Regions from separate parts of the Mycolicibacterium sp. XJ870 genome, predicted to be linked through region 2. Evidence: predicted binding sites of a transcription regulator. Region 2 holds the regulator's gene; the other holds the start of a gene.
What was found. The regulator HspR, encoded in region 2, represses chaperone genes until heat shock. The targets are predictions, from matches to a motif close to ANNTGAGTNNNNNNNACTCANNT.
Positions count from the first base shown of each region.

Region 1 (16,075 bases), on a different contig from region 2:
GCGATCTGCGCGGACTCCTTCATCACATCGCCCAGTTGACCGGTCAGCTTCAGCCCGGGCTCACCCTCGTTCGAGTTCGCCTCGATGTAGAGTACGTCGCCGCCCAGGCCGGTGACGGCCAGGCCGGTCGCCACGCCGGGCACCGCGGTCCGCTCGCTGGACTCTGGGGTGAACCGTGGCCGACCCAGGTACTCAACGAGATTCGGCTCGTCGATGGTCAACGTTTCGGTCGCGTCTGCTGGTCCTCCGCGCGTGCGGGTGCCCAGCTTCGTCGTCACCTTCCGCAACGCCTTGGCCAGCAGTCGCTCGAACTGCCGTACGCCAGGCTCACGGGTGTAGTCCGCCGCGATCTTGCGCAGCGCCGCGTCGGTCACGGTGACCTCGTCCTGTGACAGTGCGGCGCGTTCCTGCTGCCTCGGCAGCAGGTAGTCGCGGGCGATCGCCACCTTGTCGTCCTCGGTGTACCCGTCGATCTGCACCAACTCCATGCGGTCGAGCAGGGCCGACGGGATGCTCTCGATCACGTTGGCCGTCGCCAGGAACACGACGTCGGACAGATCCAGGTCCAGATCCAGGTAATGGTCGCGGAACGTGTGGTTCTGCGCCGGGTCCAGCACCTCCAGCAGGGCAGCCGAAGGGTCGCCGCGGTAGTCCGAGCCCACCTTGTCGATCTCGTCCAGCAGCACAACGGGATTCATTGATCCCGCCTCGCCGATGGCCCGCACGATGCGGCCCGGCAGTGCGCCGACGTAGGTGCGCCGGTGGCCGCGGATCTCGGCCTCGTCACGCACCCCACCCAGGGCGACGCGGACGAACTTGCGGCCCAAGGCCCGGGCGACGGACTCGCCAAGCGACGTCTTGCCGACGCCGGGAGGCCCGGCCAGCACCATCACCGCACCGGACCCGCGTCCGCCGACGACGGCCATGCCGCGCTGAGCACGACGCGACCGCACAGCCAGGTATTCGACGATTCGTTCCTTGACGTCGTCGAGCCCGTGGTGGTCGGCGTCCAGAATTTCGCGTGCGCCCTTGAGATCCGTCGAATCCTCGGTCCGCACGTTCCACGGCAGGTCCAGCACGGTGTCCAGCCAGGTCCGGATCCAGCCGCCTTCGGGGCTCTGCTCGCTGGACCGCTCCAGTTTGCCGACCTCGCGTAGTGCGGCCTCGCGTACCTTCTCGGGCAGGTCGGCAGCCTCGACGCGGGCCCGGTAATCCTCAGACCCCTCGGGCTCACCCTCGCCGAGTTCCTTGCGGATCGCCGCCAACTGTTGACGCAGCAGGAACTCCTTCTGCTGCTTGTCCATCCCGGACCGGACGTCCTCGGCGATCTTGTCGTTCACCTCGACCTCGGCCAGGTGTTCACCCGTCCAGGCGATGAGGCTGCGCAGGCGCACCGAAACGTCCTCGGTTTCCAGCAGCTCACGCTTCTGCACGTCGGTCAGGTAGGACGCGTAACCCGCGGTGTCGGCCAGCGCGGACGGGTCGGTGATCTTGTTGACCACGTCGACGATCTGCCAGGCCTCGCGGCGCTGCAGCATCGCCAGCAGCAGCTTCTTGAATTCGGCGGCGAGCGCTTTCGTCTCGTCGTCCGAAGGCCCGTCGGCGACCTCGGTCACCTCCACCCACAGCGCCGCGCCCGGCCCGGTGGTGCCGGAGCCGATGTGGGCGCGCCGTTCACCGCGCACCACGGCGGCCGCGCCACCGCTGGGCATCCGGCCGACCTGCACGATCGAGGCGAGGACACCGTAGGTGGGGTAGCGGTCGTCCAGACGCGGGGCGATCAGGAGTTTTCCGGTGTCGGTCGCCTGGGCGGCGTCGACCGCGGCGCGGGCGGCGTCATCGAGCTCGATCGGCACCACCATTCCGGGCAGCAGAATCGGCTCGCTGACAAACAGGACGGGCACTGCGATTGGATCGGACATCAAACCTCCAAAGTTCAGTCTGATGCGCTCAACCTTGGCTGGCGTCCGTTTGTTCCCGCGGTGGCCGGCGTTCGCTCTGCGCGTACGGCGCGAAAGTTCGAGTAGCCGAGACCGTGCCCGCAGAGTCAACTGCCCGCCAAAGCAGGGAGCCTGCCGTCGGGGGTGGACGGCAGGCTCCCTGGGTGGGTGGATCTCTAGGTGACGGATTGAGCGCCCAGCACCCGCTGGATGTCGGGCTTCATCTGCTGCAACTGTGCACCCCAGTAGTTCCAGGCGTGCGTACCGTTCTGCGGGAAGTTGAAGACCGCGTTGGTGCCGCCCGCCGCAATGTAGTTGTCGCGGAACGTGACGTTGGTACGCAGTGTGAGTCCTTCGAGGAACTGCGCCGCCATCAGATTGCCGCCGGACGTGCCGGCATCCAGATCCGACGGGGTTCCGGTGCCGCAGTAGATCCAGATCCGGGTGTTGTTGGCGACGAGCTGAGCCATGTTCACCATCGGGTCGTTGCGCTTCCAGGCCGGATCGGTCGACGGTCCCCACATGCTCTCGGCGTTGAAGCCACCGGCGTCGTTCATGGACAGCCCGATCAGCATCGGCCACCAACCCTCGGACGGATTGAGGAATCCCGAAAGTGTTCCGGCGTAAATGAACCGCTGTGGGTGATGGATCGCGTACGTCAGGGCCGCGCTGCCGGCCATCGAAATGCCGACCACCGCGTTGCCGGTCTGCGACACGCCGCGATTGGTTTCCAGCCACGCAGGCAGTTCCTGGGTCAGGAAGGTCTCCCACTTGTAGGTGTAGTCCTGCCCATTGCCCTTGGACGGCTGATACCAGTCGGTGTAGAAGCTGGACTGGCCGCCGACGGGCATGATCGTGGACAGCCCCGACCCGTGGAACCACTCGAATGCCGGGGTGTTGATGTCCCAGCCGTTGAAGTCGTCCTGGGCCCGCAGGCCGTCGAGCAGGTAAACCGCGTGCGGGCCACCGCCCTGGAATTGCACCCGGATGTTGCGGTTCATGGATGGGGAGAAGACGTCGAGGTACTCGACCGGAAGGCCTGGCCGGGAGAATGCTCCAGCGCTCGCCGACCCCCCGGCGAACCCGATCAGACCAGGCAGCATCAGCGCCGCCAGGGCCCCGACCACCAACCGGCGCAGCCACATCACGCTCTTGAGGAACTTCATAACGGCAACCAACCCACCTTTCATCGCATGCCACAAGCAATTGCCGCTGCTTTGCGAGCAAAGTGAACCACTTGCCACACCAGTCACACACGTAACAACGCCGCATGTGCCGATCGCGGTTGGCTAACGATTAAGGCTCGGCGCCGACACCGCGCCGTGACGTCACCGAGATCTCGACGGCCGTCAATCGCCGGCCAGGGCCAGCGCCCGTTGGACGGTGGCTTTACGTTCTTCGATCGCGCGCCCGATCTCCTGTAACAGCAACGGATTTCGCAGGACCAGCGCCTCGATATGTTCACGGTCGACCTCGGCGACGGTGAGTTCCTCGAGCGCTCGGGCCGACGCCATCACGGGTTCGCGGGTCAACGTGGTCTGGCCAAGGTAGTCACCGCGCTCGAGGGTGCGAATGCCCACGGTGGCGTCGCTGTCGGTGGTCGCTGTGAGACGCACCCGGCCCGTCACGACGAATGTCATGTGGCTTGGCACCTCACCGGCGAACTGCACGGTTTCGTCGGCGCCGTAGCGCACGATCCGGATGTGGGGGAGCAGCGCCTCCTGATCGGTCCGCCCGATCCGCAGCGACTGCCGCATCACGGCCAGCGCGTCCTCGGCTACCTCCTGGTCGGGGAAGCCGTCTTCGGCGTCGTCGAGATGCAACTCGGCCCGTCGGGACGCATACCACAACCAGCGCAGGAACGTTGAGCGCGTAGCGGCGTCCGCGCCGGCGCTTCGCAGCGGGATCGTCGTGGTGTATTCCCCGGCGGCGCCCTTGGCGACTTCCGGTGCGGCATCGGGCCGCAACTGCGGCAGCAGTCCGGCCACCCTCGTCAGCACAGCGCACACCCGGTCGGGGGGATCGGATGTGGAGAAGATCGTGACCACTTCCATCGAGCGGCCGTCGCGCGGCAGGCTCAGGTTGATGAACCACTCAGTGGCCAGAAGCGAGTTGGGCAGTATGTACACGCCGCTTCCGGAATCGAGATGCGTTGCCCGCCAGTTCACCTCGACGACTCGGCCGCCCGGGAGCCACCGGGTGGCCACCAGATCGCCCAGCTGGAACGGCTGCTCGAACAGCACCAGCAACCCGGAGATGATCTGGCCGACGGAGTTCTGCAGGACCAGACCCAAGACGATGGACCCGACCCCGAGCGCGGCGAACAACCCGCCGACATTGGCTCCCCAGATCCAGGCGAAGATGAGCGCGATGCCGACAGCGATCACCACGAACCGCGCGACGTCGAGAAATATCGATGGCACGCGCTGGCGCCAACTGCCCTCCGGCGCGCCTTGGAACAGCGTGGCGTTGAGCCCGGACAACAACAGAACCAGAACCACGAACCCGAACCCGGTTGCGACGATCCGCACCGCCGTCGCCTCGGTCGCCACTTCGGTGGCCTTGACCAGCAGCAGCAACAATGCGCCCAGCGGCAGCACATAGTTGCGGATGAGATTCACCGGCCGCGCCAGATAACTGTTCCGCCGAACCAGAGCGTTGTGCAATTCGGTGAGGCAGACCAAAGCCATCGGCAGTCCGACCGCGATGGCAACAGCCCACCAGAACCACGGCGCCGAGAACAGCTCGCTCATCACTGCCGCTCCGACAGCCGCCAGACCGGCTCGCTACGTCCGTCCACGGTGATATCGCCCGCCGCGGTGAATTGTCTTGAGTCCCGCATGATCTCGAACACCTTGCCGGTGACGTACACGCCCGGCTCGGAGAACCCGCTCTGCACTTGATAGGCGAGATTGACTGCGGCGCCCCACATGTCGTAGGCCAGGCTGGTTCGGCCAACCAGTCCGCTGGTCACCGTGCCCGTGTTGATTCCCGCACGCAGCTTCAGGTGGTTGCCGCTCTCGCCGTTGAATCGATCGATGATGTGCTGCATTTCGATGGCGAAGTCGACGGTCCGTCGCACATTGTCCAGCCGCGGCACGTTGAGTCCGCAGCTGGCCAGGTAGCCGTTGTGCAGGGTGCGAATCTTCTCCACACCCAGGTTCACCGCTGCCGCGTCGAACTGCCGGACCAGCCGATTGACGATGGACACCGATTGGTCGGAGGACAAGTCGTTGGCGAGCGCGTCCAAGCCGACGATGTCGGCGAAGATCACCGTGACGTCTTGATGGTCCTGAGCGATGGTCTCCTCGCCCTCGCGATAACGCTGCACCACCTGTTCGGGCATCAGGGACAGCAGCAGCCGGTCGTTCTCCTGGCGCTGCTCGTTGAGTAGCTCCTCCTTGATCCGCAGGTTCCGGCTCATCTCGTTGAACGTGTGGGTGAGGTCGCCGAACTCGTCGCGCGAAACGACGGGCAGCGTGACGTCGTAGTCGCCGGCACTGATCCGGCGTGCCCCCGCCTCGAGTTGCCGAACGGGCCGCACGAACAGCCGCGCCAACAACAGCGCGGCGATACAGACGACGAAGATGATCACCGCAGTCGACAGCACCAGGGTCCGGGTGAATGTCGCCACCGGAGCGAAGGCTTCCGCGGTGTCGAGCTTCGCGACGATGGTCCAGTTCAGACCGGGCAGGTCGACCGGTGCATACGCCTGAAGGGTTTCGCGACCCTCATAGTCGGTGCCGATCAATGTCCCGCGTTGTCCCTGCAGGGCCAGACTCGCCGCCTCCGAGGCGACCGGCTGCACCAGCGTCGTGCCGTGCTGGCGGATCGCCTGGTCGGCGACGTCGGCCGGCGTGCCTGCCTGCACGACGTTCTCGCGGTACTGCTCGGCGTTCTCGAGATATATCCGGGAGTCGGACCGCAACAACTCGTCGGGCCCGACGATGAGCGTCTCGCCGGTCTTGCCCAGGCCGGCGGCCTCCCATTGCCCGCCGAACGTCATCACGCGGTTGAGTTTGGAGATGGGCAGTTGCAGCGCGAGGACACCCTGGATGCCTGCCGCCGGGCCGACGGGCGAGACCATCCAGGCGGCCGGCTCCTCGGAGGGCTGATAGTCGCCGAAATCGGTGACCGACACGTGGTCGAGCGAGTTGGAATTCAGTGCCTCGCGGTATGCACCGGTCAGGTTGCTGCCGCGATACGGACCGTTGAGGATGTTGGTGCCGAGGTCGACGCCCTTGTACGCGGAGTAGACGACATTGCCCCGGGAGTCGATCAGCAGGGCGTCCTCGAATTCGAATCGGTCGACGATCTCCCGGAAGTACTGGTTGTACCGTGCGCTCGCCGTCGACCAGGCGCTGCCGTCGCGGGCGTCGTCGAGCTTCAGCGCGGCGTCGCGGTCTTCGACGGGCGCTGTGTAATGGGCCTGCAGATACCGCTGTGCATTGGATTGCGGCAGCAGCGCGTCGACGTCGACTTCTGGGGCGCCGGCCCCGTTGCCCGGTGGGGCGAACCTGTCGGTGTAGTAATCGACCAGTGACTGCTGCTGCGGCGGGCCGATATTCGCGCCACCGAGTTCGGCGAACCCGGCGGTGAACGCGCGCATCGCGTCTTCAGTGGTGGCGCCGCGGGTGTAAACCACCATCGAATTCGTCAGGTTCCCCACGGTCGCCTCGAGATGGCGGGCTTGCGATTCGCGGATCTGGGTGAGCCGGTCGAACACCGAGTCGCGTAGTGACTCACGTCCGGACTGATAACCGATGAACCCCACAACGGCGGCCGACAAGACGCTGGTCAGCAGCAACATCACCAGCAGCTTCGATTGGATGCTGACCCTGGACAGCACACCGCGCCGGGGACTCCTCGGTTTCGGCGCAGTCACGGTTTCGGTGCGGGTCGTAGGCTCAGTGGGTGAGGTCATAGACCTTTTTCACGTTAGCGTGCGTCAGTTGGCGACGACACCGCTGGGGAGAACTTTTTGGTTAGCGTGGCTCGATGATCAGCCAGCCATGCGGGGGCACCTCGGTCTGGGAAACCACATCCTGCGGCGGAGCCCCCGAACCGGAGATCACCTGCCCGGACGGCACACCCAGCTCCGGGAGCGACAGCCGCAGCGGCGCATCGTCGATGTTGAGCGCCACCAGCAGTGCACCGGTGTCGCCGGCGGTTCGGTATACGTACTGCGTGTTGGTCAGCGCAACCGCCGAGGTGGTCGCGGTGTGCAGCCATGGATGACGGCGGCGTACTCCGATGAGGTACTGGTGCAGCCGCCGCATGTCGGCGCCCGGAGAATCCGAATCGCTTGGGGGAGAGGAGAATTCCGGACGAACCGCATCATCGCCACCGCGGCGGTCCTCCTTGACCCCGCGATAGGCCGATTCGTCGCCGGCGTAGACACTCGGTGTCCCGCCGGTGGTGAGCAGGATGACCAGCGCGTGCTCGAGATGCTGCGGATTCTCCAGCTGGCTGGCGATCCGGGTGACGTCGTGGTTGCCGATGAACGTCAGCGGCACAAAGGTTTCCAGGAAGTCGTTGTGCCGCTGCAGCGCCCAGTCGAGTTCGTGGAAGTTTCCGTCGTTCAGCGCGCTCCAGATGGCCTTCCAGAGTTCGTACTGGGTGACCGAATCGAAGGTCGCGGCGTGGACCGTCGCAGGGTAGTCGCCGTGGATCACCTCGCCGACGAACCAGGCGTCGCCGAATTCGCGGCGCACCGTCGGCAGTACCTGTGCCCAGAACCGGTCGGGCACCGCGTATGCCGCGTCCAGTCGCCAGCCGTCGGCGCCGCGGCCCAGCCAGTGCCGCAGCACGCCGGCTGTGTACTCCACCACCTCGGGGTTGTCGTGGTTGAGCGCGATCAGTTCGCCGTGGCCTTCGAACGTGTCGAACCCCGACTGCGCGCCGCGGCGGCGGAACCACGTGGACGCGGGATGGTCGCCGCCACCCTCGAGGGCTTCGCGGTACCTGCCGAAATCGGTGCCGACATGGTTGAACACGCCGTCGAGCAGGACCCGCAGCCCGCGCCGATGCGCCTCGGTGATCAGGTGATCGAAATCGGCGTCGTCGCCAAGCCTTTGATCGATGCGGAAATGGTCGGTGGTGTCGTAGCCGTGGGTGCGGGATTCGAACACCGGGCCGAGCGCGACGCCGGAGGCGCCGAGTTCCACTGCGTGGTCCAGCCATTCGACGATTCGGCGCAACCGGTGTTGGTCGGGCGTCGGCGCGGGGTCAGCGGGGAACGCGCCGACGAAACCCAGCGGATACACCTGCCACCAGATGGCGTGCGTCACCCATGCCGGCTCGCGCGAGGACCCTGTCGCGGACGAGCGCTTGCGCGAGGACCCTGTCATGCCCGAAACTTCTTTACGTACAACGCTTTCATGGCCTCGGCGAGTTCGGGAGCCGGTCCGTCGACCTCGGCGCCGGGAGCCACAGTGGTGATCGGCAGGGGTGCGACCGGTGCCGACGGTGCATCCCATTCGGCCAGCCAACCGCTCAATTGTGCGGACGAGGTCGCGTAGACGATGCGGCCCAATCCCACCCACGCATGCGCGGCCGAGCACATCGGGCAGTGTTCGCCGGAGGTGTAGACGGTCGCGGCTGCCCGTTGTCCGGGTTCCAGATGCCCGACGGCCCAGCGGGCGATCGCGAACTCGGGGTGCTGGGTGGCGTCGCCGTCCTTGACCCGATTGCGGTCCTCGAACAGCGTCCGGCCGGAGTCGTCGACCAGAATCGAGCCGAACGGTTCGTCGCCGACGTCGAGGGCTTCGCCGGCGAGCTCGACGCACCTGCGCAGATGCCGGAGGTCGTCATCGCTGATGGCCACAGCCGGAGTTTACGCGGGCGAGCCGAGGCGGCATGCGCACGACGCCGCGATCGGCACGTCGGCGCGGGCCACGGCCAGCTCCAACTGCCTGCCGATGATCGTGGCTTCGCCATCGCGGCCCAGCCGCTGCAGGCATTCGTGATAGCCGTGCAGGCTCCACACGTTGTTCGGATGCTGGCACGACCGGCTCAGCGTGGGATCGAGCCCGAGATCGGCGGCGTACACCTGTGCCGCCTCCTCGACGTGTCCCTGTTCCAGCAGCAGGGCGCCGTAGGCGTGCCGGGTCGGTTGCATCCAGCCCCACGGTTCGTCGTAGGGCAGTGCGTCGTCGAGTTCGATCGCCCGTCGCAGGTGTGCGAAACCGGTCTCGTGATCGCCTGCCCGGTAGGCGAGTTCGCCATCGAGCATTTCTGCGGCGATGGCCAGAATGTCGACGCTGGTGTTGTTGAACAGGTAGCGGCTGTCCGGGATGCGCCGGTATGCCGCGGTGAACGCTTCGCGCTCGGCCCGGGCCGCCTCAAGCTGCCCCGTCGCGGCATACGCAACGCCGCGGCCGTAGTGGATGGTCGCCGTCGTCGTGCAGTACAGCTCGGGGTCGGCGGGCAGCGGTTCGGCGATCAGGTCATCCCACCGGCCGAACCGGACCAGTACGTGGATGCGCAGCGGCACGAATGCCTCCAGCCAATCGGCCATCGGCGGTGAGGGCACGGACAGCAACTCGGGGGTGAGTTGGCGGGAAAGTTCGTCGGCGGCCTGCAGGGCGATCTGCGAACTGCCCTCGAACATCGCCGAATACACCACGAAATGCAGGTCGTGGGCGCGGTACAGCGAGTAGAAGTTCAGCGCGCCCTCCCGCTCCACGAACGCCCGGTCAGCGTGCACCGCAGCAAGATTCGCCACGATGGAGCTGCGATAGTCGCCGCACAGCACGTCGATGTGGCTGGCCATGTGCTGCAGGTGGCCTGCGTCGGGGACCAGGCCGCGGAGCAGGTCGGCGGCAGGCAACGCGGCTTGCGGCGTGGTCGACATCTCCATCGCGTGGATGTAGAGGTGCAGTGCCCCGGGATGTTCGCGCCCGGCCGGGGTACCCAGCACGCCGTCGAGGATCTGCTTGGCCTCGCGTACCCGGGAGCCGGGGGCGGGTTCGCCCGTGCGACCGTCCCACAGCGCCCATGCCGTCACGTTGAGCAGGGCATCGGCGGCCAGCGTCTGTACGTCGAGGTCGCCCGGAAGGGTGCCGGCCAGCGCCGCCATGGCGTCGGCGTAGTCTGCGTGGCCGGCCAGCAGGCCCGCGGTGTCGGTCGGATCGCCGGTGGGAAACCGCTTGTGCAGCGCCGAGATCAGATCGCGCTCCACCGTGGTGGCCCGGCCGCCCGCGGCCAGCTCGAGTTCGGCCCTGGCCCGGGTCAGCGAGGTCTCCAGGTCGACCGGGTCGAACGCCTCCCAGGCCTTGTTGTAGTTGGGGCCGATCGCATAGGCGATTCCCCAGTGGGCGATCGCCAGGTCACCGTCGAATTCCAGGGCCCGTTCGAAACAGCGGATGGCCTCTTCGTGGTTGAAGGCGTAGGCCCAGACCATGCCACGGTCGAACCAGGTCTGGGCCTGCGGCGAATCCGTCTCGATCGGCCGATGATAGGACCCGAGCTGGTAATACGGTTTGGTCGGAACAAGATCCGTCACCTTTGGCACGATAGTCCGCAGGCACTGTCGGAAGAAGACCTGCGGATCGGTTAGCCTTCCTCGGATGGCGGGTTTCACCCATGTTGAGGGCTTCAGTTCTGCCGATGTGCAGCGTCTGCGGTCGGTATACGAACCACTGGCCGCTTCGGTGCGGGAGCTCATTGACGCGACGATCCGCTCGGAGGTGGACGCCGACGAGGTCGAGGCCGCCAAAGCCCAGATTGACGCGGCGACCACGCGGCTGCGGGCCAAGCAGATCGACGGAGCGTTCGGCGTCCGCTACACCTCCGACGGTGATCGCATGCCATGGGGCAACCCGGCGATCGGCATCCGCAACGCGATTTCGCCGCCTTTGGTGATCGTCAAGGACGGGACTGGGGCGGTGTCGACAGACTTCCATCTCGGCGCGGCCTACGAAGGTCCACCGGGGCACGTGCACGGCGGCATCGTCGCCATGGTGCTCGACCATGTGCTGGGGGAGGTGGCGGCCAACGACCCGGTGAGTCCCCGTTTCACGGGCACCCTGACCATCCGTTACCTACGCGCCACGCCGCTGGGCAACCTGCACGGCGAGGGCCGAATCACCCGCACGGACGGGATCAAAGCCTTTGCCGCCGGCCATATTTCCGACGCCGACGGCATCACCGCCGAGGCCGAGGGCGTGTTCATCCTGCCGAAGTGGGCACGGAGTTGATCCGCTAGCGAGGCTCACCGGACGGCTCGACGCGGTCGACCGAGATCCCCGCGAGGCTGCGGGTGATGGTGGACAGCTCGGCCACCAGAATGCGCGCTGCGCCGTTGTCGGCGGCCAGGGTCGAGGCCACGTCGTGCACCCGCCGCAGGGCCGCCGACAACTCGGTGGTGTCCAGGGTCCACGGCACCGCCGGGCTCGGCGGTGCGCCGCGCAACACGTCCACGTAATCGTCTACGGCAGCGATGAATTCGCTGTGCAGCGCCGACGACGGATGGCTCGGCAAGTTGTTCTCCAGCGTGGTGCAGGCGCTGGTGACCGAGTTCAGCGCCGCGCGATAGGAACGCAGCCACCGGCGCAGAACCGGCGAGTCCAGCCGCGCTGCGCCCCACGCTGCCTCGAAAGCCGCCCGCGCGCGGAACGCCCGCTGCCAAGCCGCGGAGAGGGCCTCGGCGGGATGGTCCACCTCGTGCACGAAAGCCCGCACCACGAGTGCGGCGTAGTCGATCTCGGTCATCAGCAGCTCACCGGCACGTTGCCGCAACCGAACCAGCGCGTGATCGGGCAACACCACGTGTGCCATTACCGCCAAGCCGCCGCCGACGATGACGGCGAACAGTCGGTCGGCGATTCCCGACCATTCCGCTGCGCCGCTGACGCCGATGACGAAGAACGCGACCGCGCCCACGGCCACCCCGATCGCGAGGTACCCGAATCGGGCTACGGCGTATGCCACCACGACGAACAGCGCGGCGCACACCGCCGAGGCCATGCTGCCGGGCGCCCAGAGCAGGGTCAGCGCCGATGCGACGACGATTCCCGCGGCCAGCCCAGCCATCCGGCCCGCACACCTGGTGTAGGTGTGCGCGGTCTCCGGTCGCAGCACCACCACGACTGTCAGCGCGATCCAATAGGCGTGCTCCAGCCCGCTGAACCGCGCCACCGCCACGGCGAGCGCTGTCGTCGCCGACAACCGGAAGGCGTGCCGCAGAATCGGTGAGGTCCAGGTGAGGTGTGAACGGACCACCGCGGGGACCGACGCCAGTGATCCGATGACATCCGGCCGGTGCAACTGCCCGAATCGCAGTACGGCCGCCTCCCGCAACTGTTCGCATAACCGTTGGGCTAGTGCTGATTCCGGGCCGGCCACCCCGGAAGCCGCAGCATCGACCCTGGCCAGGGCATGCTCCGCATCGCGACGGGCGGTGTGCCCGTGGTCGGCGACCGCGTCGAGCAGTACCGCGGCAGCGGTCAACAACTGCGGCAGCCCGCTGTCGGCGTCCGGGGCCCGGTCGCTGTCCCGGTTTTCACCCGCGGTGGTCCGCAACGAGGCCAGCGTCGCCGCGATCCTCTCGGGCAGGCGGTATCCACCGTGATACGCCCTGGGGCGCTGGTTGACCTGGCTGTCGGCGAAGACCTCCCGCAGCCACGTCAACGGGGCGTCGTTCACGTCGGCCGTGCAGTCGGCGGCCACGCTGCGGGCGTCGGTCGCCAGCGACCGGTATGCCCGGGTCAGCCCATCCCGTTGGGCCCGCCAGCTGCGCGGTGGCCAGACCGCGATGAGCACCGCCTGCAGCACCCCGGCAAGAAACACCAATGTGGGCGCCAACAGGATGTCGCCCAACGTCGTGGCCGTGGGCGGCGTGATCACCAGAAGTGCGCAGGCCGCCGACGCCACCAGGCCGGCGTTCGCCCCGACCGACCACTGCATTCCCGCGGCGAAGCACCATGCCGCCACTGCCGCGACGAAAAGCATGCTGTGTGAGCCGGTGACGACACCGAGGAACACCACGATGGCCAGCTCGAGTGACGCGGTGATGACAAGCGGCACCCGTCCGCCCGGGCTGCGCTGCAAGGAGATTGCGCCCGCGATCACCCCGGCCCCGAGCGTCCACATGGCGGTCGGTCCAGAAGCCACCGCCAACGCCGCCGCGGTCACCACGAGGACGCCGATCAGACTGCGCGTCACTGCACCCGCGTCGGGGGTGCTCAACCGCAGCGCATCGGCTGGCTGTCCTCCCGTCTGCACCTTGTCATTCTCGCGCCATCACGGCCGCGAGGTGGTCAACTGGCCACACCTGGCGCGTTCGGTACCCGTCGACGGTAGGTTCCGGGGCGTGGAAAAAGTCATCGTCACGCTGCGAGCCGCTGAATCCGACGAAGGTTGGTGCGTGGAACTGCGGACCCGCGTCCGCGACGAGCTGCTCGCGACGGGGTTGGCCGGACTCACGGTCAACGTGCGTGACGACGTCGTGCGCGATTCCCTGATGACGCTGACGACGCTGGATCCGCCCGTGGTCGCGGTGGTGAGCATGTGGGTCCAGCAGTACTACGGAGAGCAGGTCCGCACGGCAATCGACCTACTGAGCGCGGAATGCGATTGTGCCGCGGCCTATCTGGTGACGGAGTCGGTGCCGCTGCCTGCGCCGCCGACGCTGCCGGGCGAGCGGACCGAGGGATTGGCCAACATCGCGCTGCTGCGCAGGCCCGCCGAGTTGGACGAGGCCACCTGGCTGTACCGCTGGCATGTCGACCACACCTCGGTGGCCATCGAAACCCAGGCCACCTTCGGCTACACCCAGAACACCGTCGTGCGCGCACTCACGCCGCAGGCCCCGGCGATCGCGGCCTTCGTCGAGGAACTGTTCCCGCTGCAGGCGGTGTCGGACCTGCACGCGTTCTTCGGCGCCGCCGACGACGACGAGCTCGCCGATCGCATGCGGCGAATGGTGGCCAGCACCGACGCTTTCGGCGCCAGCAGCAATATCGATACCGTGCCCACCAGTCGGTACGTCTACTCCAGCCCGTTCGCCGCACCGGTTGCCGCACCCGCCGGCGAATAGTGGAACGTGTTCTAGTTAGGCTGCTGTCGTGACCCTCCAGATCGACGATGCCAACCGGGTACGTACTCTCACGCTCAACCGTCCCGAGGCGCTCAATGCGTTCAACGAGGCGTTGTACGACGAGCTGACGAGCGCGCTACTGGCCGCCGCGTACGATCCAGACGTGGCGGTGGTGCTGCTCACCGGCGCCGGCCGGGCGTTCAGTGCGGGCAACGATCTGGTCGAGATGCAGACGCGCATCACCAATCCGGACTTCACGCCGGGGGAGCACGGCTTCTACGGCATGATCGAAGCGCTCACCGCGTTCTCCAAGCCGTTGATCTGCGCGGTCAACGGTGTCGGCGTGGGTGTCGGGACCACCATCCTGGGGTTTGCGGACCTCGCGTTCATGTCCGCCACGGCGCGGCTCAAGTGCCCGTTCACGAGCCTGGGCGTGGCACCGGAGGCGGCTTCGTCGTATCTGATGCCGAGGCTGATCGGCAGGCAGAACGCGGCCTGGCTGTTGATGTCCTCGGAATGGATCGACGCGTCCGAAGCGTTGCAGATGGGTCTGGTCTGGAAGGTCTGTGAACCTGCGGATCTGGTTGCGGAGGCGCGTCGGCATGCCGAAATCCTTGCCGCCAAGCCGATCTCGAGCCTGCAGGCAGTGAAGCAGACGATGGTCGCGCCGGTCCGCGACGCGATTGTGGCGGCCACCGAACGGGAGAAGGCGCTGTTCGTCGAACTCGTGGGTACTGCCGCGAATGCCGACGCACTGGCGGCATTCGCCGACCGCAAGGGGACAGGCAGCTAACCGCTGGCCCGCGACGGGCAGCCGTTGAACTGGGTGGTGCGGTCAGTGACCGCCTGCGCCTGATGGGCGGCGATGATCGCGCGGATGGTTCGCTTACACCGGCCGCAGTCGCCGCCGGCGCCGCAGGCATCGGCGACCTGCTTGGACGTGGTGGCTCCGGCCGCGACGATCTCGTTCACGACGTGACTCGTCGTACCGGTGCACAGGCAAACAAACATCAGCTCACCCGGTTATTCCGGCTCTGCGATGGTCATGATGTGAGCCAACTTGCCGACGAACAGGCTCGGGTACGCGCCGAAACCGGCCTTGGTCATCCACTCCGCCGCCGCGTCGGGATGATCGATCCATTGCCGGGCGCTGACCTCGTTCTCGACCTCCTGCAGGATCATCACTTCACGGCCGTCGTCGAGCGCCTGGTAAACCCAGATTTTCCGGATTCCACTGGTTTCGAAGCGGCCGATACCGTCGTGCACTTTGCGCATCAGCGTCGGCACGTCGTCGACCGCGGCCACCGCACCGACGATCACGCCGGCGACATATTCCTGCGGAGTCGGTTCAGCTAAGTCGATCTTCTCCACGACCTCGCCGCCGAATATCGGCGGGATGTCCTCGACACCGGATATGTCGAACCATTCGAAAATTGCCGGCGATCGCAGCACATCGCGTATGGAACGGGCATGTCGGATGCCGATCGTCACCAGTACGCGGCCCGGTTCCCAAATCGACTTATAGAGAACCACATGATGTGCGCCAATTGCCAATAATCCCGAACGATGTTTCTTCATCCATTTCCACATCTGTTCGACATCGTCGACCCGAAAATCGCAGGAAAGAATGAGCGAGTGCAAATCGTACTCACCCATTTTTACCGGCCTTTCTTGCCCACTTGGCGACATGTTAGCGGAGTCTAACCTTAGTTAGGACAGGCAGTCCAGCCTTAGTGGCCACGCATGGGGCGGCCGCGGTACCGCGGTAAGGAATCACTGCAAGAACATGCCGTCAACGCGGTTAAACATTGCGCCGCACAGGGCTTTCTGGACTAGATTGGAAGTGCACGGCAAACAGCAACACTTGATCAGCCCTCAAGGTGCTTAGGAGTGACCATGCAAGGCGACCCGGAGGTTCTGAAATTGCTCAATGAGCAATTGACGAGCGAACTCACGGCGATTAACCAGTATTTTCTCCATTCCAAAATGCAGGACAACTGGGGATTCACCGAACTAGCCGAACACACCCGTTCCGAATCGTTCGAAGAAATGCGACACGCCGAGACGATCACGGACCGGATCCTGCTGCTGGATG
Region 1 covers NZ_JBEFTI010000012.1:53,816-69,890, reverse strand. The annotation lists gene lon (endopeptidase La) at 1-1,922, opposite strand, end outside; gene ABQF30_RS28500 (esterase family protein) at 2,117-3,106, opposite strand; gene ABQF30_RS28495 (cyclic nucleotide-binding domain-containing protein) at 3,290-4,693, opposite strand; gene ABQF30_RS28490 (adenylate/guanylate cyclase domain-containing protein) at 4,693-6,864, opposite strand; gene ABQF30_RS28485 (alpha-amylase family protein) at 6,926-8,290, opposite strand; gene ABQF30_RS28480 (nucleoside deaminase) at 8,287-8,766, opposite strand; gene ABQF30_RS28475 (tetratricopeptide repeat protein) at 8,776-10,446, opposite strand; gene ABQF30_RS28470 (PaaI family thioesterase) at 10,511-11,140, shown strand; gene ABQF30_RS28465 (FUSC family protein) at 11,145-13,166, opposite strand; gene ABQF30_RS28460 (EthD domain-containing protein) at 13,255-13,980, shown strand; gene ABQF30_RS28455 (enoyl-CoA hydratase/isomerase family protein) at 14,009-14,773, shown strand; gene ABQF30_RS28450 ((2Fe-2S)-binding protein) at 14,770-14,991, opposite strand; gene ABQF30_RS28445 (fatty-acid--CoA ligase) at 15,004-15,636, opposite strand; gene bfr (bacterioferritin) at 15,877-16,075, shown strand, end outside.
Region 1: lon (endopeptidase La) is a predicted target of HspR. The motif match lies at 1,934-1,956, and genes of this name have one in related genera.

Region 2 (16,075 bases):
TTAGCCCTGTCCGGCTTTATCTCGCCGAATCCCGGCAAGCCGAGAACGAACGTATCCGTGCCGAGGAAGAACACCGGCAAGCCGAACTGCGGAATGCCCAAGAACGGCAGGCCACCGCAGAAGCTCACAGCGCGACGCTGCGCAAGCGCTCCCGGATCACGGCGGCGATAGCAGTGCTAACCGCGGTGGTGGCCGTCGTCGCCCTGGTGGCCTTCGGCCAAGCCCGGAATGCCCGCAGCCAGGCCCAGAATCGGTTCTTCGAGGCCACCAGTGCGCGGCTGGTCTCGGACGCGCAGGGGGCGTTCGCGCGCACCCGTCCCGGCGGTGATGTACGGGGCTTCCAGCTGTTGACGGCCGCCGACTCGATCGCCGCGTCGCCGGCATCCAGCGCGCTCTACAGCGCCGTTGTCAAGAACGTGGACCTGCACAAGGTCATCGCAGGTTCGGCGCCGGTGGTCGGCGTAGCTTCAGGACTCCAACGGTTCGCCACCGCGACCCGCGAGGGAACCATCCAAATATGGGATTCCGGTACCGGTCAGCCGGTGGGTGTTCGGTTGACCGGGCACACCGGCGAGGTGTGGAGTGTGGCGTTCAGCCCGGATGGATCGCGCATCGTGTCGAGCGGCGCCGACCAGACGGTGCGGGTGTGGGATGCCAATTCAGGTGCGCCGGTGGGTGATCCGTTGACAGGGCATACCGACGTGGTGGTGACAGCGGCGTTCAGCCCCGATGGCACGCGCATCGCATCGGCCGGCCGGGACGGGACAGTGCGGGCGTGGGATGCCGATAGCGGGCAACCGGTAGGTGCTCCACTGACTGGGCACACCCCCTGGGCGGTGAGCGTGGCGTTCAGCTCGGATGGATCGCGCATCGTGTCAGGCGGCGGCGGTGACCACACGGTTCGGTTGTGGGATGCCAACACCGGGCAACCGGTGGGTGCTGCGATGGTCGGGCACACCGGCGACGTACAAAGTGTGGCGTTCAGCCCGGACGGGTCGCGCATCGTGTCGGGCAGTGCCGACCAGAGTGTGCGGGTGTGGGATGCCAATTCCGGTCAGCCGGTGGGTGTTCCGCTGACCGGGCACGCCGACTGGGTGACGGGTGTGGCGTTCAGCCCCGATGGCACGCGGATCGTGTCGGGCAGCCGGGACCAGACGGTGCGGGTGTGGGACGCCAATTCCGGTCAGCCGGTGGGTGCTCCGCTGACCGGGCACACGGACTGGGTGACGGGTGTCGGGTTCAGTCCGGACGGGGCGCGCATCGAATCTGGCAGCAGCGACCAGACGGTCCGAGTTTGGGATCCCTACGATCCATTGACCGGGCACGCCGGCGCTGTGATGAGTGCGGCGTTCAGTCCTGATGGGTCGCGCATTGTTTCAGGCGGCGGCGACAGCACGGTGCGGATGTGGGATGTGGACAGCCGACAACCGGTGGGTGCCCCAATGGAGCACGACGGTGTGGAGAGTGTGGCCTTCAGCCCGGACGGGTCGCGGATCGTGTCAGGTGGCCACGAGACGGTGCGCGTCTGGGATGCGGGCAGCGGTGAGCCGGTGGGTGATCCGTTGGCAGGACATACCGGCGCGGTCAAGAGTGTCGCGTTCAGCCCGGATGGCACGCGGATCGTCTCGGGCGGCTACGACCACACTGTGCGGGTGTGGGATGCGGGCACCGGACGGCCCGTTGGTGATCCGCTCACGGGGCACACCGGCACGGTGACGAGTGTGGCGTTCAGCCCGGATGGCACGCGGATCGTGTCGGGCGGCTACGACCAGACAGTGCGGGTGTGGGACGCCAATTCTGGTGACCCTGTGGGCGACCCGCTTGCGGGCCACGCCTACGTGGTGGACAGCGTGGCATTCAGTCCTGATGGAACACGGATCGTGTCTGGTAGCGCTGATCAAACGCTGCGGGTGTGGGACGCCGATAGCGGCGAGCCTGTCGGTGATCCGCTGACCGGGCATACCGGCGATGTGACGAGCGTGGCATTCAGTCCGGACGGGACGCGGATCGTATCGGCCGGCGTCGACCAGACGGTGCGGGTGTGGGATGCCGAATCGGGTGAGCCCGTGGTCGATCCGCTGATCGGACACACTGACGTGGTGGAGAGTGTCGCGTTCAGCCCGGACGGCACGCGCATCGTGTCCGGCAGCACCGACGGCACCCTGCGGGTCTGGCCGGGGGTGGCGAGGGCATCAGATCTGTGCGACAAGCTCACGAACAATATGAGCCGCGAACAATGGAGCGAGTCGGTGTCACCCGACATCGACTATGTCGAGGTATGCCCAGACCTTCCCACTGCGCCAGAGATGTAGAGAAGGTCTGCCTAGGACACCGGCTTCTCCAGGAACTGGTTGTCGAGGAACGTGGCGTAGTCCGGCAACTGAGTCGACGGTTCGATGGACTTCTGCGTCTTGGCCCACTCCCCGAGCTCGGTCAGCTTGGTGGCGAGGTCTGGATTCAGTTGGAGCGTGAAGTCGAACTCTTCGAGTACGGTGCGCAGGAGCGCTGGGTCCAGCTGGGTGGCCTTGGCGACGGCGTCGACCGCGGCGCCGCTCTGCTGGGACAGTTCGGCTCCGGCGTCGTTGAGGGCGGCGAAGAACCCGGTGATGGCTTTCCCCTTCGCCGTGATCGCAGTCTGGGTGGCGAGGAAGAGGCTGTGCTGGTTGTACGTGCCGCCGGTCAGTTCGACGGCATCGCTGTTGAGTGCCTGGATTGTCTGGGCTTGGTAGGGCTGGAAGATGGACACCGCGTCGACGTTGCGTTGTGTTGCCGCGGTAACCATGGCCGACGGTGCGACCTGGATCAGCTGGGCTTCGATGTTGCTTTGCGCCAGAGCATTTGAGATGTAGTAGGCGGCGCTGGTGCCGAGCGGGGTGCCGATCGACTTGCCCGCGAGATCGGCAATGGTGTTGATACCGGCGCTACGTCGGGCGATGATTCGCGAACCTTCCCAGCGTGAGCCGTCTCCGACGACCCGCAGGGTCGGCGTCCGGGTGAGGGCGGCCGACGTCGGTACGTCTGCGGCAGTGGTGATGTCGACCTGACCGGCTGCTGCGGCCTGTAAGGCTTCGACCCCGGACGAGAAGTTCACGACTTTGACGTTGACGCCGTGCTTGGTGAACAAGCCCGTATCGGCGGCCACCGGGATTTGCGCCCAGGAGGGATCGACGACGAATCCGACCGTCAGTTCGTCAGGGTTTCCGGTACCGGAATCCGTGCACGCGGTGATCGACCCGGTGAGCGCCACAGCGGTCAGGGCGGCGGTAAGAAACCGCCGAAGAGATGTCTTCACGATGGTGTTGGTCCTTTGTGAGCGGGGTCAGTGCACGGCGTGGTCGATGCCGAGTTCGTGGTGCAGGGTTTTGCGAATGTCGCTGTAGCCGAGCTGATCCGCAAGTGCATCAGCCGGTCGCGGTCGGCTCAGCGGGTTGGTGATGTGGTCGACGATCTGCCCGTCCCGCAGCACGCTGACGGTGTCACCAAGACGTATCGCCTCGTCGATGTCATGCGTGACGAACACGATCGTGCGATTGAGCCGGGTCCACAGGTCGATCAGCAGGTCCTGCATCCGCAGGCGGGTGAGTGCGTCAAGCGCCGCGAACGGTTCATCCATCAGCATCACGGTCGGTTCGCCGGCCAGGACGCGGGCAATGCTCACCCGTTGACGCATGCCACCGGACAGTTCGGTGGGGCGTTGGCGGCCTACTTCGTTGCGGAGCCCGACGAGATCGAGCAGTTCTGCAATCCTCGCCTGCCGCTGACTTTTGGCCAAATGTCGGGCCGTCAACGCGAATTCGATGTTGTCGGCGACGCTCATCCAGGGGAAGAGCACGTCGCGCTGAAATGCGACGCCCCGGCGGGGATGCGGCGCGGTGACGGTTTCCCCGTTGTCGGTCACGATGCCCGATGTCGGGGTGATGAGGCCCGCCAGGCAGTGCAGCAGCGTCGATTTGCCGCTTCCCGAAGCGCCGACGAGTACCGTGAAAGATCCGTCGGGGATGGTCAGGGAGATGCCCTTGAGAGTTGGTTCTTGCTTACCCGGGAACTGTACGACCAGATCGTTGGTGTGAATGGCCATGTCAGCGTTCCTCCTTGGCCCAGCGTGTGAACGGGGAAGTGATCGAGTTGACGAGAAGGTCGCAGATTGCGCCCACGATGCCAAGGATGATCAGACAGAAGATGAGCCGGTCGGCCTGGGAGAACAGTTGGGCCTGATAGATCCGGTACCCGATACCCGATGTGGTGCCGGTCATTTCAGCTACCACGATCAGCACAAACGCCATCGCGGCTCCGACGCGTAGACCCGAGGCGATGTCGGGGCCTGCTTCCGGCAGCACGACTTTGCGCAGCGTCTGCCAACGTCCGGCTCCGAGGCATCGGGCGGCCTTGAGATAATCGATCGGTGTACTGGCCAGGCCGCCATGGCTGTTGATCCACACCGGCACGAACACACCCAGCGCGATCACGAGGGTCTTGCTGTTCTCGCCCAATCCGAACCACAGGATGGCAAGCGGGACAAGACCGATCGTCGGGATGGGCGAGAAGACTCGCAGGACGGGCTGCAGCAGGTTACGGCCTGCAGTGGTGGTCGCAGTGATCACCGCGACCACGATCCCGGCGATGGCGCCGATCATGAATCCCACTGCAGCCCTGCGTAAGCTGGCGCTGATGTCGTCAACCAGCAAGCCCTCGGTCCACAGGGTGTGGCCCGCGGCGAGGATCTCCGGCACACTCGGAAACAACTCCCGGGGGAACCGCCCCGACGCCACGACGACTGACCACACTGCTGACGCGAGCACCAGCCCGGCGACCGTCCAGCCGAGCGGCCGTAGCCACTTTGGCCGGCCGAACGTGCGTCGAGGGGGTTGGATCGCCGGTGCCGGCGAGCGCGAACCGACCGTTGCTGTTTCTAGACGTGTCGTCATGGGCGCAAATCGATTTCCCGAAGTGGTGCGCGCGGGGTCCCGGCGGGTGTCCAGTCGAACGGGACCGCCTGGGAGCGGTACACCAGTGCAGTCAGGGTGAGCCGGTCGACTCCGGGGACCCTGGTCTGCTTGACCTCAGGCTCGCCGGCCACGCCGTATCCCTGGTACGGGCTGTGGTATTCCCAGACCACATCACCGTCGGGCGTCACCTGGAACAGCCGGCCCTGCATGCCTTCGGTGATGAGGGTGTTGCCGTTGGGTAGCCGCTGCGCGTTGCTGACGAACGAGCTGAAGAATGTCCAGGGCGGCAAGCCGGAGTCTTCGGCGGTGTACTGCCAGACGATTTCTTCAGTGACAGGATCGATTTCGAGTATGCGAGAGCCGGCGTAGATGCCGATCGAGGCCGGGGGATATCCGGCCCCACCTTGGTTGTCGAAAACCAGGATGTTGCCTGCGCCGGGGAGTCCGGCGGCGATCATGTGCGGGTTGTGCTGGCCGGACGTCTGGTCCAGTGGGCGGGGCACCTTGTGCACGCTGATCCGCTGATGCTGCGCGCCCGCTTCGGCGGCGTAATAGGGGCCCAGCTTCCACGCGATCGCCCCGGAGGTTTTGTCGATCAGCGCGATGATGTTGGCCTTGCGGAAGCTGACCACGATGTTGTCGGGATGAAAGACGCTGTCGGGCTTGGCATCGTGCCATCGGTTGGGTCCGAGCGACTTGGCGCTGTTCATCTCCAGGTAGCCCCACGGGTCTTCGGGGTCGCGTGCGACGGTCTCCCGCAGCGCCGCCCACCCGGCCTCGGAGAACCCGAACTCATCGAGATGGTCGCCGGCCAGCCACTGCCACACGATCCCGCCGTCCGGGTCGACTTCATAGAGGCCCTGATCGCCCACGACGTGGTCGCCGAGGGCGGGCACCACCCGCGGAACCGTCACGAGGATCAGCCGGTTGCCGTTGGGGAGTAGCTCCCAGTCGTGGTTCTGTCGGGCGGCACCGGCGGGTGCCTGGGCGCCCCACTCCCACACCCGCTCGCCGTCCCAATCGAGCTGTCCGACCGTGCCATTGGCGTAGATGCCGCCGCGCGCGTCGTCGCTGTCGGAGAGTTGCACTCCGACGTCGCCAATGCGGCCGCCGTTGAGTGCCGGATCGAGAATTCGCGGCGGAACCCCGGCGTAGGGCCACTCGTGCACGACCGTGCCGTTCAGGTCGATCAGGCGGGTGACAGAATCGGCGCCGGTGAACAGGACGTAACTGTCGTATGCGAGTTCAGGGTCGAGGTACGTGACCCCGGAGTGTCGTACGAATGCCATGTCAGCTACTCCACCAATGTCCTGTTACAACCATGGGTCCTCCTCGTAAAGGTTCTAATCGATTAGCGTAACGAGCGAGAGCGCCGGCGGAACCGTCACAATCGACGTGATTCAAAGGCTGGCGACAGCGTTTCCAACGACCGAAAGGTGTCCCTGCGTGAGTGGGAAACGGCCGACACTGGCTGACGTGGCGAGCAGCGCCGGGACCTCGACGGCGGTGGTGAGTTATGTGCTGAACAACGGCCCGCGTCCGGTGTCGGAGTCGTTGCGGGCCAAAGTGATTGCGGCTATCGATGAGTTGAACTATCGGCCCGATCTCCGCGCGCGAGCACTTCGTCGGCCCCGGCGCTGGCGCCAGATCGGCTTACTTGTCCCAGATCTCACGCTGCCGCTGTTCGGCGAGTTCGTAGGGCGGATCGAAGTCGAGGCCCGTGCGCGCGACCACCTCACGGTGATCGGCAACACCGGATACGACCCGGAACGCGAGCTCGAGTTCGCGACCGCGTTCGCCGAAGTCGGGATCGACGGTCTCGTCGTGATCGGCGCCGCGAATGCGCAGGAAACCGCGAAACTTTGCCGGCAGGAGCGCATTCCGGTGGTATGGATGCACAACATCCGTGGCGAGGTGGCTGTCGACATCATCGGCGTGGACCATGCCCGCGCCGGTGAGCTCGTCACGCGGCACCTCGTCGACCAGCACGGGTGCGCCGACATCGCATTGGTCGGGGGCTTCACCGAGGCCGACGTCCGCCACGGTGACCGTGAAACCGTGCGGCAACGCTTCGCCGGCGTCACCTCCGTCGTCGGAGATGACGTCCCGCTCATCCGCACCGATCTGACCCCGGCCGGGGCCTACGCTGCCGTCGGCGCGTTCCTGCGAAGTGCCGGCGCCCCTGGGGCATTCGTGGTCGGGACATACGGGCAGACCACGGCGACGGTGCGCGCGATCATCGATGCGGGGCTGCAGATTCCCGACGACATCCGCGTCGTCGGCTTCGACGGCAGCGATAACGACTACGGGCAGTTCCGTCTCACCGCAGCGCAGCAACCCGTCGACACCATCGCCCACCGGGCGCTCAGCAATCTGCTGGACGGCGCAACGGTGGCCGGACCGGATATGGAGCCGTCGCTACGGATCGGCGACACCTGCGGGTGTGCTCCGGATCGACACAACGGCCCCGGCGAGTGGCGATGCTGCTGATCCCGACCAGCGGCTCAATGTTCGTCCAGCACTCGTTCGATCACGCCCGCAGCCGTGGTTGCGCCTCCGGCAGTGTCCATCTCGGCACGCATCTGAGCCAGTCGATCACGTAGGCCGGCATCGTCAGCCGCCGCGGTCACCGCTGTCCAGATGGCATCCGCGTTCAGGTGCTCAGGGTCGAGAGCGAAGCCAAGACCGAGTCCGGCGATCCGATCGGCGTTCGCCCGTTGCTCGGCCATCTGCGGCACCGCTACCAGCGGAACCCGCTGGTAGATGCTCTCCATGGTGCTGCCCATCCCGCCGTGGGTGACGAAAGCCTGAGCGTGCCGGAGGACCGCCAATTGTGGTACCTGCTCATGGACCTCGACGTTGTCTGGGATGGGTCCGAGCCCGCCGGGATCGACTTGGTCGCCGATCGCGAGCACCACATGCCAGGGGCGGTTGACGGCCGACTCGATGATCATCCGGTAGAACTCGGGCCGGGCGTTGTAGGCAGTGCCGAGCGAGACCAGCAGCACCGGCCGACCGGTAGCTGGTGGCGACCAGTCGGCGTGCAACGCCCGCTCGGTCAGGCACGGCCCGACGAAGTGCCATCCGTCGAAGGTGTCGCCGGCGTACTGGAAGGCGCGCGGCAGCGTGACGAGCCGCGCGGCCGCGGATCTGCCCTGGAGGAAGTCACCGATCTCGGTGATGCCCTGGCTGCGCAGGTAGCGGCCGATCCGGAACATCTGCCACAGAAACCGCGGGCTGACGGGGTTGATCTTGGCGTAGGCGTTCATCGACCAGTGCCTGTTGCTGACGAAGTTCGGCCAGATCTCCACCGCGGGCACACCCCACCGATGAGCCAGGATCCTCCCCCACCAGGCGAGGGTGCCGTCGTGCAGCACCAGATCGGGTGGTGGCGTCTCGGCGAGTATCGGCACCACGGCCGCGGTCTCGTCCAGCAGCAGTCCCATCGCACGGATCAGTTCCTTGCCATGCATCTGCGGTGGCCCGCCATCGAGCTGTTCCCAGGTGGAGACGACCGGTTCGAACCGGGCACCGGTCTCGGCGATTCGGTCCCCGAACATACGGGGCGCCCAATAGGTCACCCGGTGCCCCCGCCGTACGAGTTCGGCCACGATTCCGAGCGTGGGATTGATGTGCCCAGCCCCAAGCGGCCCGTAAACAAAAATGGTCGCCACGATGGGTCAAGGTAACCCGACCCGCGCGCCAGGCGCTGAACTCGTCGGCGAAGTTTGTGGGCCCGGGAACAAAACCGCCATCGGCTCCGTTGAGCAGATCGACAGCAAGTTGAGTGATACAGACTCAAGTCTAGGTTGACAACGTATAGTCGGCCGGAGCAGGCTTGAGCGCAGTCCGCTCAGACCCCTATATGTCTATCAGGAGGCAACACCATGGCTCGTGCGGTCGGCATCGACCTCGGGACCACCAACTCCGTCGTGGCGGTTCTGGAAGGCGGCGACCCTGTCGTCGTCGCGAACTCCGAGGGCTCCCGGACCACCCCGTCGGTTGTCGCGTTCGCGCGCAATGGCGAGGTATTGGTCGGCCAGCCCGCCAAGAACCAGGCCGTGACCAACGTCGACCGGACCATCCGTTCGGTCAAGCGACACGTGGGCACCGACTGGTCCGTTGAAATCGACGACAAGAAGTACACCGCGCAGGAGATCAGCGCGCGCGTGCTGATGAAGCTCAAGCGTGACGCAGAGGCGTACCTCGGTGAGGACATCACCGACGCGGTCATCACCGTGCCCGCCTACTTCAATGACGCTCAGCGTCAGGCCACCAAGGAAGCCGGCCAGATCGCCGGCCTCAACGTGCTGCGCATCGTCAACGAGCCGACCGCGGCCGCCCTGGCCTACGGCCTGGACAAGGGCGAGAAGGAACAGACCATCCTGGTGTTCGACCTGGGTGGCGGCACGTTCGACGTCTCGCTGCTGGAGATCGGCGACGGTGTCGTCGAGGTCCGCGCCACCTCGGGTGACAACCACCTCGGCGGTGACGACTGGGACGACCGGATCGTGGAGTGGCTCGTCGACAAGTTCAAGAGCACCTCAGGCATCGACCTGACCAAGGACAAGATGGCCATGCAGCGGCTGCGTGAAGCGGCCGAGAAGGCCAAGATCGAGCTCAGCTCCAGCCAGAGCACCTCGATCAACCTGCCCTACATCACCGTCGACTCGGACAAGAACCCGCTGTTCCTCGACGAGCAGCTGACGCGCGCCGAGTTCCAGAAGATCACGCAGGATCTGCTGGACCGCACCCGGCAGCCGTTCCAGTCGGTGATCAAGGACGCCGGTATCTCGGTGTCCGAGATCGACCACGTCGTGCTGGTGGGTGGGTCCACCCGGATGCCCGCGGTCTCCGAACTGGTCAAGGAGATGACCGGCGGCCAGGAGCCCAACAAGGGCGTCAACCCGGACGAGGTCGTCGCTGTGGGTGCTGCCCTGCAGGCCGGTGTGCTCAAGGGTGAGGTGAAAGACGTTCTGCTGCTTGACGTCACCCCGCTGAGCCTCGGTATCGAAACCAAGGGCGGCGTGATGACCAAGCTCATCGAGCGCAACACCACCATCCCCACCAAGCGGAGTGAGACCTTCACCACCGCGGACGACAACCAGCCGTCGGTGCAGATCCAGGTGTTCCAGGGTGAGCGCGAAATCGCTTCGCACAACAAGCTGCTCGGCTCCTTCGAGCTGACCGGTATCCCGCCGGCCCCGCGTGGCGTGCCGCAGATCGAGGTCACGTTCGACATCGACGCCAACGGCATCGTGCACGTCACCGCCAAGGACAAGGGCACCGGCAAGGAAAACACGATCAAGATCCAGGAAGGCTCCGGCCTGTCCAAGGAGGAGATCGACCGGATGATCAAGGACGCCGAGGCCCACGCCGAGGAGGACCGCAAGCGTCGAGAAGAGGCCGACGTTCGTAACCAGGCCGAGTCGCTGGTGTACCAGACGGAGAAGTTCGTCAAGGAACAGCGCGAAGCCGAGGGTGGTTCGAAGGTCCCCGAGGACACCTTGACCAAGGTCGATGCCGCGATCGCCGATGCCAAGAAGGCGTTGGAAGGCACCGACATCGGCGAGATCAAGTCCGCGATGGAGAAGCTGGGTGTCGAGAGCCAGGGTCTGGGTCAAGCTATCTACGAGGCCACCCAGGCCGAGCAGACCGGCGGCGGCGCCGGCGCCGGGGCAGGCGGAGGTTCCGCCAGCTCGGACGACGACGTGGTTGACGCCGAAGTTGTTGACGATGACCGGGAGAACAAGTGAGTCAAGACGATTCGCACGAGCCGGTGACCATCACCGACAAACGGCGCATCGATCCGGACACCGGTGAGGTTCGCGAGTCGGCGCCGACCCCCGAGGGGGCGGCGCCGGCCGCGGCCGACGCCGTGGAGTTGGCGGACGATAGCGACGAGGTCGCCGAACTCAAGGCCACACTGCAGCGGGTCAAGGCCGAGTACGACAACTACCGCAAACGCACGCTGCGCGATCAGCAGGCCACCGCGGACCGCACCAAGGCCACCGTCGTCACCCAGTTGCTTGGTGTGCTCGACGACCTGGATCGGGCCCGCAGCCATGGCGACCTGGAGTCCGGGCCGCTCAAGTCGGTCGCGGACAAGCTCGTCAATGCTCTTGAGAGCCTGGGCCTTTCCTGGTTCGGCGAGGAGGGCGACGAGTTCGACCCATCGCTTCACGAGGCCGTGCAGCATGAGGGCGAGGGAACGCATCCCGTCGTCGGAACCGTCATGCGCCGCGGCTACAAGGTCGGCGAACAGGTGGTCCGCCACGCCATGGTCGGCGTGGTCGACACCGTGCCGGAAGAGGTCGACACAGCGGCCGAACCCACGGATAACACTGACGCCGGCGGTCCGCAGACCGCAGAATCAGACAACTAGACAGAACAACTAGAGGCAAGGAGGTGACGCAGCATGGCCCAACGCGAATGGGTCGAAAAGGATTTCTACAAAGAACTCGGCGTCTCCTCTGACGCCAGCGCCGACGAGATCAAGAAGGCCTACCGGAAACTGGCCTCCGAACTGCACCCCGACCGGAACTCCGAGCCTGGAGCCGCAGAACGGTTCAAGGCGGTGTCCGAGGCGAACAGTGTTCTGTCGGACCCCGCGAAGCGCAAGGAGTATGACGAAACCCGGCGGCTGTTCGCCGGCGGCGGCTTCGGCCGCCGGTTCAACCCGGGCGCCGGGAACTTCGGCGGTGGTGGATTCACCACCGACGGGGGCGAATTCAACCTCGGCGACCTGTTCGACGCGGCCGGCCAGGCCGGTGGCGCCAACATCGGCGATCTTTTCGGTGGGTTGTTCGGTCGGGGCGCGCAAGCCCGGCCCAGCCGGCCGCGCCGCGGCAACGATCTGGAAACCGAAACCCAGTTGTCGTTCCTGGAAGCCACCAAGGGCGTGGCCATGCCGCTGCGGCTGACCAGTCCGGCACCGTGCACCAACTGCCATGGCAGCGGTGCGCGGCCGGGCACCAGCCCGAAGGTATGCCCGAACTGCAATGGCTCCGGGGTGATCAACCGCAACCAGGGGGCGTTCGGCTTCTCCGAACCGTGCACCGAGTGCCGGGGCAGCGGGTCGATCATCGAGCACCCCTGCGGCGAGTGCCAAGGTACCGGTGTCACGACACGGACCCGCACCATCAACGTGCGGATCCCGCCGGGTGTTGAGGACGGCCAACGCATTCGCCTGCCCGGCCAGGGTGAGGCCGGGCTGCGCGGCGCGCCGTCCGGTGACCTCTATGTCACCGTGCATGTGCGGCCGGACAAGGTGTTCGGGCGCGACGGTGACGACCTGACAGTCAGCGTGCCGGTGAGCTTCCACGAATTGGCCTTGGGGACAACACTTTCCGTGCCGACACTGGAAGGCAAAGTCGGCGTGCGGGTACCCAAGGGCACCTCGGACGGCCGGATCCTGCGGGTGCGCGGACGTGGCGTCCCCAAGCGCTCCGGTGGCCACGGGGACCTGTTGGTCACGGTGAAGGTCGCTGTGCCGCCGAACCTGGAAGGCGAAGCGGCCGAAGCCCTTGAGGCCTACGCGAAAGCCGAACGGGCCAGCGGATTCGACCCACGGGCCGGATGGGCAGGCAACCTATGAGTAAGCGAAAAGAGGAAGCCCGAACGTTTCTGATCTCGGTGGCAGCCGAGCTGGCAGGCATGCATGCGCAGACCCTGCGCACCTACGACCGCCTCGGCTTGGTCAGCCCGCAGCGCAGTTCCGGCGGCGGGCGGCGCTACTCCGAGCGCGATGTCGACCTGCTGCGTGAGGTGCAGCGGCTCTCCCAGGACGAGGGCGTCAACCTGGCCGGCATCAAGCGCATCATCGAGCTCACCAATCAGGTCGACGCGCTGCGTGCCCGGGTGGCCGAGCTGACTCAGCAAGTAGAGCAGCTCAGTGCCGCCCGCCAACGCCACGATGTTGCGATGGCGTCCAAGGCGGTCGTCCTGTGGCAGCCGAGGAGGGGCAGCCGCTAGCCGACCATGATCGAGAAGGTAGCGGTCTCAGGCGTTCCGGGGACCGCGGTCGGATAGGTCCCGCGACGCAGCGCGTCGGTCGGTGCGGCCATCGGTTCAAAGCACACGACGTCGTCGCTGCGGGGTGCGAAGAGCTGCGCGGCGTGGTAGCCGCGGTGGAACGTCACGTCGATGCGGCGGTCGCCACCCGAGACCGAGAACTGCGCACCGTCTGGGACCTGATCGAATCCGTGGTCCAACTGCCTACCGCCCAGTTGCTCGGTTCCGCCGGCCCACTCCGACGTCTTACCGGTCGGAATGCCCCGATCGTCCACCGGTAGATGCCGCATGGTCGGTGTCTGTAGTTGCCAGTCTTCACGGGGGACATCCGGAAGCTGAAAGTACGGGTGATAGCCGTAGCACAACGGGACCGCCGCTGCCGCCGACGGCGTCACGGTGGTGTCCACCGTCAGGGTGTGGTCGGCGAGCGTCACCGCCATGGTCAGCAGGTGCGGGAACGGGAACGTCGTGAGCAGGTCGGGCATCGCGCCCCAATCCAGCGTCGCGACGAGCGTGTTCTCGGACTGCTCGGTGACCCGCCAACCCGGGTTGGCCGCCAGCACACCGTGAATCGGCGAGCCACGCTCGTCGACACGCACCCCTGCGACACCCGGGGTCAGCGTGACCGCGGTGCCGTCGACGTCATAGGTGTTGGCGCTGAGCCGATTTGCCCACGGGTACAGAATAGGGATGCCCAGCGTCTTGCCGTCGGCGATGTACGCCTGTAGTCCGCGGCGCTGACCCAGGAACTCGACACCGTCGTCGGCCACGGAGGTGCAGACCATTCCCGCATCCGGTACGTAGGTGGCACACAGCGATGAGGCGGGGTCACGCAGCGTGACGGGTTGGTAGCCGGCCATTGCCCAAGTTTGTCACGGTCAGCGCGTCAGCGGATCGTGCTGAATGCGTTCCGGTGGCGCGCCCTTCGCGATCAGCGCGGCCTTCGTCGCCTCGACCATGGCAGGGCCGCCGCAGATGAGGATCTGGCGGTCGCCCCAGCTGCCGTATCGGGTGACCACTTCGGGTAACTGGCCGGTCTGCCGGACGTGCAGGCCGCGCGGTGGCTGGACGTCGGGGTAGTCGCGGGCCCACGGTGGGTCGGTGCTGTATTCGGATACCGGTGTCACCGACAGCCACGGATTGGTCGAGGCGATCGTCCACAGCGTTTTCAGGTCGTAGAGGTCACACGGAAAGCGCCCGCCGAAGAACAGGTGCACGCGCGGATTCACACCGTGCAGCGTCATATCCATGATCAGCGTCCGCAGCGGTGCCAGGCCGGTGCTGCCCGCCACCATCAGCACGTCTTCGCCGTCGCGGTCGACCTGCATGCCGCCGTGCGGACTCGAGATCCGCCAGCGGTCACCCGGCCGGGTTTCGCCGACGATCGCGGTGCTGACCATGCCGCCGGGGACCGATCGCACGTGGAATTCGATGGCTCCCGAGCGGTCGGCGGGGACCGCCGGGCTGAGAAAGCGCCAACGGCGTGGCCACTGCGGGACCTCGACCGTCACGTACTGACCGGGGTGGTAGAAGAGCGGCTGGTCCAACTGCAGCCGGATCACCGAGACGTCCCGGGTAACCCGATGATGCTCGACGACGGTGCCGTCGCAGTAGGCAGGCGATTGCTCGGCATCGGCCGCACCGCGCATCACCCCGACGATCAACGCAACCGCGTCGTGGGTGGCCTCGGCCAGGCTGTCGGTCCACCCAGCGGTGAAATGTTTGCGTAGCGCGGTGTACAGCGCATCCTGCATGGTGTCGTAATGACGTTGCGTCACACCGTATTTGCGGTGATCGCGCCCAAGTTGGGCGAGGAACGCCACCGGTTCCTCTGCCCGTTGGGCGATCAACTCACCGAACAGCCAGGTCAGGGCCTGGCCAAAGGCCCTGCGTTGGTTGTCGAGGTCCGGGGGAAACAGGTCACGGGCCGAGAGGTCGGTGGCGAACCAGGTGGTGTAGAAGTCGCGGATCACCGCGCCGGAACCGTTTTGTGGGTCGACGGCATGCTGCAGTTGCTGCAGCGCATCCCGGTCATCAAGCCCCACGCGGCTGCATTCTATGCGCGCGTCAACCTGCGCTGCCGCACCGCGCGCTTGCTGGATTGCCGCACCGCGGCGGTGACCACCATTATTGCCCCGGCGAGCGCCCAGCATCCCAGCACAATGATGGCGGTGGCGGACCCTGCGCCGTCGAAGTATGCCGCGGACCGCAGCAGGGTGGCGCTGGCGCCCTGGGGCAAGAGTTGGCCGAGCTGGCCCCAACCGCTGGGCAGCATCTCCGGTGCCGTCGTCAGCCCCGACAGCGGGTTGCCCAGCAACAGGGCCAGCAATGCCCCTGAGGCCAGGCCGACCTTGCCGAACAGCGACCCCAGGCCGAGCATGAACAGGCCGGCTGCGGCCACACCGAGGGCCAGCGCGGCGGCCGCGCCCCAGAAATTCGTCTCGATGGAACCGAAGACGAAGAAGAGTAGCGCGGCGATGGTGATGCCCGCGACTCCGGAGAACACGACGACGGCGGCCAGCCGGGTCCACACCTCGCGTTTGAGGGCGAGCGTCAGAAGAATCGCGGGCAGGATGCCGGCCAACGTGATGGGCAGTGCCGAGGCGGCGAGCCCGGCGCCCCGCGGGTCTTTCTCGGCGGGCGGGGCGAGATCCTCGGTCCGTAGTGGTGCACCGGACTGCTGGGCGAGGCCTGACCCGATCTGGTTGAGCAGTTGCGCGACGGCCGGGCTGGCGCCGGTAGCAGTCAGTAGAGCTGGGCGGTCAGGGCCCAATGCAATGCCCCCGTAGACATTCCGGTTGAGGATGGCATCACGCAATGCCTGCTCGCCCGGGTAGAAGGTGACCGCGAAGGCGCCGGGAGCCTGCTGTTCGAGCCGCTCGGCGATTTGACTGGTGGCGGCCTGCGGGCCCGCCACGCCGATGGGCACGTCGTGCGGTTTGGACCGCGACGCCGGTAGGGCGAAGGCGATTGCGACGAGTGCGATCGCGACGGTCAGCACCGCGATGATGCCGATGGCGCGCAGGGCGGCCGGCGGCTCGTGCTCGGACGTCGTGTCGTGAGCGGGTAGCGATTGCGTGGTCATGCGATTGCCTTTTCATCTAGTGTTGAATTAA
Region 2 covers NZ_JBEFTI010000011.1:133,313-149,387, reverse strand. The annotation lists gene ABQF30_RS27920 (nSTAND1 domain-containing NTPase) at 1-2,312, shown strand, start outside; gene ABQF30_RS27915 (ABC transporter substrate-binding protein) at 2,324-3,292, opposite strand; gene ABQF30_RS27910 (ABC transporter ATP-binding protein) at 3,320-4,078, opposite strand; gene ABQF30_RS27905 (ABC transporter permease) at 4,080-4,925, opposite strand; gene ABQF30_RS27900 (aryl-sulfate sulfotransferase) at 4,922-6,235, opposite strand; gene ABQF30_RS27895 (LacI family DNA-binding transcriptional regulator) at 6,393-7,436, shown strand; gene ABQF30_RS27890 (macrolide family glycosyltransferase) at 7,451-8,620, opposite strand; gene dnaK (molecular chaperone DnaK) at 8,834-10,702, shown strand; gene grpE (nucleotide exchange factor GrpE) at 10,699-11,331, shown strand; gene dnaJ (molecular chaperone DnaJ) at 11,365-12,543, shown strand; gene ABQF30_RS27870 (heat shock protein transcriptional repressor HspR) at 12,540-12,920, shown strand; gene ABQF30_RS27865 (aldose 1-epimerase) at 12,917-13,819, opposite strand; gene ABQF30_RS27860 (FAD-binding oxidoreductase) at 13,838-15,004, opposite strand; gene ABQF30_RS27855 (ABC transporter permease) at 15,016-16,044, opposite strand.